2 regions of the Marinomonas sp. PE14-40 genome follow, and region 1 is predicted to be linked to the other one. Evidence: predicted binding sites of a transcription regulator. Region 1 holds the regulator's gene; the other holds the start of a gene.
What was found. The regulator PhoB, encoded in region 1, activates phosphate uptake and scavenging genes when phosphate is short. The targets are predictions, from matches to a motif close to TGTCATANNNNTGTCANA.

Region 1 (4,408 bases):
ATTCATTTAAAGCAAGTTATTCAAAGAGTGATAGCCTTGCACAAAATTTTGGAAATAAATAAATGGCTATAAAAATTTTGGTTGTTGATGATGCTTCTTTTACTCGAGATCTGATTCGTCGTACTTTAAAAAAACACTTTCCATCAGCTCAGTTGGAAGAAGCGGTAAACGGTCGTAAAGCTCAACAACTTATGAATAAGGTCAAATTTGATATGATCTTATGCGATTGGGAAATGCCTGAAATGACAGGGCTTGAACTACTTGATTGGTGTCGTCAGCAAGATAATTACAAAAAGGAAAACGTGCCTTTTGTCATGATCACCAGCCGTGGCGATAAAGACCATGTAGTGGAAGCGGTAAAAACTGGGGTAACGGATTACCTAGGTAAACCTTTCTCCAGTGAGCAACTGGTTAATAAAATAGTATCAGCGGCGAAAAAGCATAATTTAGATTCCGCTCTGATGGCTAAAGGCGCTAGAGGCACAGGTGCTGAAAAGGAAGTGTTGGATAATCTAACAAAAGCGGCGACAGGTTCTGGCCCTAAAGGCATGACAAGTCATACTTCAGGTTCTCTAGATGTTTTACTTGGAGGAAAAAGCCCGAAAGCAGCAACGGTTACTAAACCTAAAATCACTCACCCTAAAGTCACGATTAAAGACGTTAAAGTGCCGAGTATGGTGCGTTTTGCGGGTAAGCAGTTTAGAACCATGGTGATCCAGTTTAGCTGTACAGAAGCCAGTCTTTTGATTAAGAGTGACGATGTTATTCCAAGCGTATTAGATCAAGCCGTGCTCGATTTAGAGTTTAAAGGTAAGGTCAACCGTTTGAACTATTATGTGCAAGGCGTAGCGACAACAGAGAAAAAACCAACCTCATCTTTTTTGACCGTCACGTTAGGGTTAATTGATCAGGATGAAGAGAAAGAGACTTTTATTAAAGCCTTGTTTGAAAGCTTGTAGCGAGACGTTTAACTTCATGAGTTATATGCGTTAGTGTTTTCTTGCTAGAAAGATAAATGGCTAGTCCAAATAGAATTGGACTAGCCAATAAACGCTAAGAGGCGTCCTTATCAATCGCTTCAATCTCTGGTGTACTTGATTCTCTTACCCTTGTACGAGGGAAGTGGCAGGAAAAAGTACTGCCAAAGCCAAGCTGACTACTAATATCCAACTTACTATCGTGATGATGAAGTACATGCTTCACAATAGACAGACCTAAGCCAGTACCTGCAGTGTCAGAACCTCGACCTTTATCAATCCGAAAGAAACGTTCGGTTAATCTAGGAATAAACCTAGGATCTATTCCTAAGCCATTATCCTGAACACAGAAAATCCCACCGTCTTTATTTACTTGCCAGCTTATATCTATTTCACCACCATCGGGTGAGTACTTGAGTGCATTCACGACTAGATTTGAGAACGCGCTATAAAGTTCGCTGTAACTACCAAAGATAGAGCTTTCTTCATCCGCATCCCAGCTTAAAAAGTGTTCGCTGGTGGTAAACACCTTAGCTGAATCACAAATCACCTGAATAAGATCACTGACATTATGCCATTGGTCTGAATCTGCTCTTTGGTTGCTTTCTAAACGAGAAAGAAGGAGCAAGTCTTCGATCAGTAATTCCATGCGATTAGACTGAGTATTCATATTTACCACGCCTTTTTGCATCCGCTCAGGCAAAGACTCTTTAAACATATCCAGTGTTTCTAGATAGCCTTTAATCACTGTGAGTGGTGTTTTTAGCTCGTGTGAGGCATTGGCAACAAAGTCTTTACGCATTTGCTCAAGTAAGTGCAGACGTGTGACGTCACGAACAAAAATAAGGTGATCATTTTTTGAATAAAGCGTGGTTTGAAACTCTAGAAAAGTGCCTTCTTTGGCGGGTGATTGAATCACCAAAGGGTCGCCAAATCGCTTTTGGCTAAAATAACGAAAAAACTCAGGAGTGCGAACAATGTTGGTTAACGGCTGGCTTCGGTCTGTGGGTTTAACTAAACCAAGCAAATCTCCAGCGGAAGTATTCCACCACTCTAAGCGGCCTGTGTTATCGGCCATGATAACGCCATCTTGCAATGCTGATGTAGAGTCTTCAATTCTAGCTAAAGCTTGTTGCATGCGCTTTTTAGACTTTCTTTGTTTCTTTTGCAGTCGATTAACTGCGTCAAAAACATCCCCCCAAATTCCTGAAGAATCCGGAGGTAATGAACGTCCAGAACGTCGAATCCAGCTATGAAAGCGATAAAGCTCGTAAAACTGCCAACATAATAAACTTAAAACATATAAAAATAGTAAAGGGAAAGTTTGCTCGCTAAGCATGCCAATAAATAGGCAAGTGAAAAAACCAAGCAAAAGTTTAACGGTGGCGCTTTTCCAAACTGTCTTCATAAGTTTTTAAGCCAAACGCTTACTTGAAAATCGATAACCTGTACCCCTAACGGTTTGAATAAGGTAATCATGGCTATCACCTATCGCTTTACGTAAGCGACGAATGTGAACATCGACAGTTCTCTCTTCAACGTAAACATTCCCACCCCAAACCTGATCCAATAGCTGTGCTCTTGAATAAGCTCTTTCTTGGTGAGTGATTAAAAACTTGAGTAAACGATATTCGGTTGGGCCCATTTCTAAAGGTTTAGTGCCTATAGAAACCCTTTGGCTTAGAGGATCAAGTTTTAGACCATCAACCTCAATAGGCTCATCAACACCCTGAGGGTGAGCTCGACGTAGTACCGCCTTAAGGCGAGCAACTAACTCTCGAGGTGAAAAAGGCTTGGTGATGTAATCGTCCGCACCTGCTTCTAATCCTTGAATTTTATTGTCTTCTTCACTTTTTGCGGTAAGCATGATGACGGGAATTTCAGCTGTTAGTACGTCTTTTTTAAGACGACGTGTTAGCTCAATACCACTGCCACCAGGCATCATCCAATCCACAAGGATCAAATCGGGTCTATGATCCACGATTATCTCGTAGGCGGTACGGCTATTATCCGCTTCAAGGTATTCATAACCAGCCATCTCAAGAGCAATGGCGATCATTTCTCGAATTGATGATTCATCGTCAATTATTAATACTTTTTTACCGGTCACAGGATCTATCCTCTTCTCTGGAACGGTTTAATTAAAACGATCAATTGTGACAGTTTAGTTAAAATGTCACAGATGACTTAATTTAGTGTACAAAAAAGCCCGCAATAAAGCCTAAAAATACACAAAAGCCTATGCGATTATTATCTAAAAATGATTTAAAACAAGCAGATCGCTCCCTTTCTCTTGCTTGCCAAAATTGTTGAAAGAAAAAGCCAGCGCTAATCAACAAACTGATAAAAAAGAAAGCGCCTAGCTCTCTGATAACACCGACCCAAACCAATAATGACAGAGCAAGTCCTTGTAGCAGTAAAATAATGACAAGGTCATATTGAGCAAAGAGTATCGCAGTGGACTTGATTCCTACCTTAAGATCATCATTGCGGTCGACCATGGCGTAATAAGTGTCGTAGGCGATCGTCCAAAACACATTCGCCATAAAGAGCATCCAAAGTTCAATGTCAGTTAAGGAGCCACCTTGAGCTACATAGGCCATAGGAATCGCCCAAGAGAAAGCTAATCCTAGAAATAACTGAGGTAAATGGGTGACTCGTTTCATGAAAGGGTATAGCGCTGCTAAGCCTAAACCGACAAAGGATAAGATAATGGTTTTTAGATCGGTGAAAAGTACGAGTACAAAACTGATGAGACATAATAAGGCAAAAAAGCCTAAGGCTTCTTTTTCGCTAACCCTGCCTGAAGGCAGCGGACGACCCTTGGTTCGCTCAACAAAACCATCAACTTTTCTATCTGCATAATCATTAATAACACAACCCGCTGAGCGCATAGAAAAGACGCCAGCAATAAAAATAAGAAGTAAGTGCCAATCAGGAAAGCCATCAGCAGCAAGCCACAAGGCCCATAAAGTTGGCCACAAGAGTAATAGGGTGCCAATCGGCTTATCTAGTCGAGCTAACTCGGCTAAAGCGATGATTTTACTCATTATTCATCCTTTAAATTTAAAAAGGGTTTGATTGCAGGAAAAAACACTTCATTGACGAGTATACCTTGACCATATTGATAGAAAACAGAGCGTCTTGCCCAAGTTGGCTCGTTTATATGAGAAAACAAGTTAGCAGGCAGTTGGGCCACTTCTATTTCGCCACGAGTCAGACCTTTATGCTTATAAAGGAAGCCACCAAGGGGGTTATTACCTAACTTAGGTAAATAGCGCCAATGGCCTTTTAATGACCTTGCAGGAATGATGGAGCGTGCATAGATAATGGCTTGACCATCTACGTTAAGGATAACTTCTCGTATGCGAGCCGCTTCACGGGCTTTTAAGTTAAGTTTTTTTCTTTCTCTTTGGGTCGTTTGGCCCCAA
Region 2 (4,408 bases), 1.4 Mb from region 1:
GTGAACAGCTAGTAAAGCCAAAGCAAAACCCCCGATACTTTCTGTATTGGGGTAATTTTCAAAACTCTTTTCTGCTCCACTCCATACCCTGTTCCTATTGTTTTTCATTTCTCTTTTTTACTTTTTTAGTTCTGTTTAGCTTTAAATGAAAGAAGCAATTAAGCAAGATCGACAGGTCAGTGGTCATCACAGTGATCACCTTGAGGGTGATGTAGAATGCAGTCAACTAGATAGTCTATATGGTTTCCATTCTTAATGGCTGTGTGTCCACAGTTTGGGCCATGTTCATGGTCTGTGAGAGAGTGTGTTTGAGCAAGGCATATTCTAAGCTCCTGGAGTTAATAGGGTATTCCATAAATAGGTTAGTTGCTAACTTATAAAAGTGTTATATCTATGTCTTTGCTGCCTCATTGAAGAAGAGTCAGAGTTGTATCTTTTAAAGATAAAGTCCAAAAGGAGGGCTTAGCCTGAGAGGTGATACGGCATCAAAAAAAAGCATTGTGCTTTGTTCATTTGTTATGGCTATTTCATATCTATAAATAAAAAAAACGCCCTTAGGTTGAAGGGCGTTCTTTTGCTTTGCTACACAATATTTGACTTTAATTAAGCGCCAATTACACCGCCGTCTTTACGTGTAATAACGATCACAGTAGAGCGAGGTTTGCTGTTGCCGCCTTCTGGGAAGTGGGCATCAGGGTGCTGAATACCAACAAACATAGACTTACTGTCTGTACTGAATTCTAGACCTGTGATTTCACAACCTACTGGGCCCGTCATGAAACGATGGATTTCACCTGTATCAGGATCAGCACATAACATTTGGTTGTTACCTTGGCCTAGGAAGTCACCTTTGTTTTTATAGTTGCCGTCTGTTTGAATCCATAAACGACCGCCTTGGTCAAAACCAATACCATCAGGGCTGTTAAACATGTTGTGAGAACCAATGTTGTGGCTACCTGCATAAGCATCTTGATGCTGATTTGGGTTGCCAGCCACTAGATATAGGTCCCAGTTGAACTTGTCTGCTCTGTGGTCACCATTTGGTGGTGTCCAACGCACGATTTGACCATAGTGGTTTGCCGCTCTTGGATTAGGGCCGCCTACTGGTTGGCCTTCTTTACCACGGTTTTTGTTGTTGGTTAGTGTGCAATAAACTTGGTGTCCTTCAGGATGCACTGCAATCCACTCAGGACGGTCCATGGTTGTCGCACCAACGTGTTTAGCGGCTTTACGTGTGTAAATAAGTACTTCAGCTTGATCAGCAAAACCATTTTCTGGTGTTAGGCCATTCTTACCGAAAGTTAGTTCAACCCATTCGCCTGCACCTTTATCCTGAGTCATAGAGAACTTAGCAACGTAAAGTGTGCCTTCTACTAATAGATTGCGGTTAGCATCTGGGTTGTTGGCATTGTACTTGTGTTTAGAAATAAATTTGTAGATATGTGCGCCACGCTCATCATCACCCATGTAAGCGACAACAGTACCATCGTAGTTTACGTGGATTGCAACGTTTTCGTGTTTGAAGCGGCCCATTGCTGTGCGCTTAAGCGGTGTTGATTTAGGATCTTTAGGGTCGATCTCAACAATCCAACCAAACTTATGAGGCTCATTTGGGTTTTTACCAAAATCAAAACGCTCATCTTGTTTGTACCATTGGTAGCGCTTTTCATTGTTTTTGATGCCGTACATTTTCTGTTCTTCTGTACGAGCAATACTTTCGTCAGCGCCAAAGTAACCGTTGAAGTTTTCTTCACACGTTAGGTAAGTGCCCCAAGGTGTCGAGCCATTTGAGCAGTTGTTCATAGTACCGAAAACTTGAGTACCGCTCGGGTCTTTTTTCGTTTTCAATAGATCATGGCCAGCCGCTGGGCCCGTCAATTTCATTTCTGTTTGAACGTGAATACGACGGTTGAAGTTAGAGTTGTCTAGTACGCGCCAGTAGTTGTGTTGGTCACGTTCAACTTCCATGATAGAAACACCATGAGCGTGTTGCGCTTTTAGTACGTCATCTTTAGATAGACTGTCGCCACCGTTTGCAAAAAGGTATTTGTAGTTAGTGTATTCGTTGTTGATTGCTAGGATTGCACGGTCTTCGCTTAATGGAAATAAGCTCATGCCGTCTGTATTATCACCAAATTGTAGCGCTTGGCTGGCCGCATTCGCGTTACCGCTAGGGTCAAATTTTGGTGCGTTAGCAAATAATGGATCTCCCCAAGAAACCAAGCTCTGCCACTGGTAGCCATCAGGTAAAACAACAGTATCTGCCGTTGATGTACCAATGGCATCAAAGCCAATTAATGGTGATTTTGCCATTGCGTGTTTACCCATGCCAGATGCCACTGCATTACCAACACTTGAAAAAGCAAAGAAGCCACCTAGGCCTGCTGTAGCGCTTGCCCCAAAAAAACGACGACGACTGATTGCAGTATCAACAAGCTTGTTAAAAGTCGGTTCTAATGCTGTTAGCTCATTTTCTTGTATTGTATGTTCTTGAGCTTCTGACAAGGATAACTCTTTGTTCTGTAATTCTTTGCTCATGGTATACATCAGTACTGCCCTACCTATTTTATTGCTATGAGAAGATTATTAAACGCGTGTTTAGTTTTAAGCCTGCTCACAGGTTAGTGAGTCTTTGTTGCAATTAAATGGCAGTTTTAAGGCATTTTTGCGCTGTTTATATTTCAGTGCGGGTATGAGGTTAGGTTGAATATTAGATGAAATTTATTAAGGCAGTTAGAAAAAGTGGATGATAGTTCATCCACATATTGTAAAAAAGGAGAGAGGATTCGCTTTTACTTACTTGAATAAAGGGCTTTAACTAAGGATTAGTAAATATCAATCACAGCATTAAAGGCAATGACAATACGGTCTTTTTGGCCAAAGTAAGTAAGGGCGGCATGTTTAAGGTAAGAAGGAAAAAAGATAATTTGGCCTTCTTTCGGCTCAAAATCCCATACGCCTTGACCACTCAAATAGGCTGTTCCTGCATCTGAGTAGTGCTCTGCATTGACTCTTGGGTCATAAAAACGGTTTACACCATTGCGATCACCTAATGTACTTTCACCTGGATCAAGATAATAAATGCCACACCAAGAGCAATTTGGGTGAGAGTGAGCATCATGATAACCACCATTTTGTGTTACGTGGTACCAAGATTCGATGATATTTGCTTCGACTTCGACTTCTTCAGGCCAAGCTTCTTTATTAACCTCAAATGCAACTTCAGCTAAAAGCTCTTCAAAGATACGCTTGAGCTCCATGACTTCAGGTGTTTGTGCTTCTAAAAAATCGAGAGGGCTTTCAAAAAGTTTATGTTTAGCAATAGGGGCAACAAGGCTGTCTATCTGTTCTTTCTGTTGGCTCTTACATTGGTAGATATAACTTAGGAGATCGTCTTTTAAAAACTCATGATCAGGCTGTTGAGCGATAAATAAGGGTGTAGTCCATGTTTTTATGGCTTCTATTGCCGCTGGTTCTGCTAGTTGAAATGCGTCATCTAGGTCTAGGGTGTTATGGCTTGTCATGGTGATCTCGTTCAAACTTTTAATCTGTTAATTTTAAAGCTTGTTGATGAGGCTGAATACTAAAACTTGTGAATTGGTGTTTTTACGCTGATGTGTAGCAGAATAGGGAAACTTAATAAGCTGTTGTAAATGATGAGTTTAGTCTATAAACCAAGAAAGCCCTCGCCAAATGACGAGGGCTTTCTCGGGGATATAACTTTTACTTAAGCTAAACTCTCTTAGTTTTTGTCACCTGTTAAGGTTACGCCAGAGAAGCTAGAGTAAGCATTTATCATGACATATAGTTTGTCGCCAGAGCTTACAGACATGGTGCAAGTTTCGTTGCTACCTGATCTGTATGGACGACAATCCCAGTTGCTAGTCGTTGCTTCGCTTCCGTTGCTTACATAAAGATCCGCATCGCCTGAAGAACCTGCAATTTTGATTTTCACTGAGCTAGTATTAGATGGCACAGTGTAAACATAGCTTAGTTGACCACCAGTGTTCGCACTTAGACCAGAGATAGCTACGCCATCTTCAAGTACGTCATCACCAGGCTCTGGACCAGTTCCACAGCTTGAATCAACACCAACAGTGGTGAAAGCAGCACTTACGTCTGTTGTGTTAAAACCATAGTCTTCAGCCGCTTTCATTACACCACAAGCACCTTCGTCATAAGTGGTGTTAACTCCCCAGTAAAGTTGGTTAGCTAATGCGAACGCTTGGAAAGCGGTTTTTGTGTTCCAGCCATTGGTGTTAGCCAACAGATAGAAAGCACGGTTATAAACACCAGAGCTATAATGCACGTTTAGGCCATCATAGTAGTCGTCTGCATGGTCAATAGATGACCCGTCACGGCTAGGTGTTTCCATGTAACGCAAAGCGCCGTTTGACTTAAATATGTC

Region 2: the regulator PhoB is predicted to act here: its motif matches at 2,634-2,651, upstream of Q0A08_RS22710 (PhoX family protein).

The regions. Positions count from the first base shown of each region.
Region 1 is NZ_CP130700.1:3,498,519-3,502,926, forward strand. Features, by position in the region: gene cysZ (sulfate transporter CysZ) at 1-62, shown strand, start outside; gene Q0A08_RS16205 (response regulator) at 63-959, shown strand; gene phoR (phosphate regulon sensor histidine kinase PhoR) at 1,054-2,385, opposite strand; gene phoB (phosphate regulon transcriptional regulator PhoB) at 2,392-3,087, opposite strand; gene ubiA (4-hydroxybenzoate octaprenyltransferase) at 3,170-4,027, opposite strand; gene Q0A08_RS16225 (chorismate--pyruvate lyase family protein) at 4,027-4,408, opposite strand, start outside.
Region 2 is NZ_CP130700.1:4,899,758-4,904,165, forward strand. Features, by position in the region: gene Q0A08_RS22705 (hypothetical protein) at 1-12, shown strand, start outside; gene Q0A08_RS22710 (PhoX family protein) at 604-2,538, opposite strand; gene Q0A08_RS22715 (putative 2OG-Fe(II) oxygenase) at 2,826-3,524, opposite strand; gene Q0A08_RS22720 (M4 family metallopeptidase) at 3,743-4,408, opposite strand, start outside.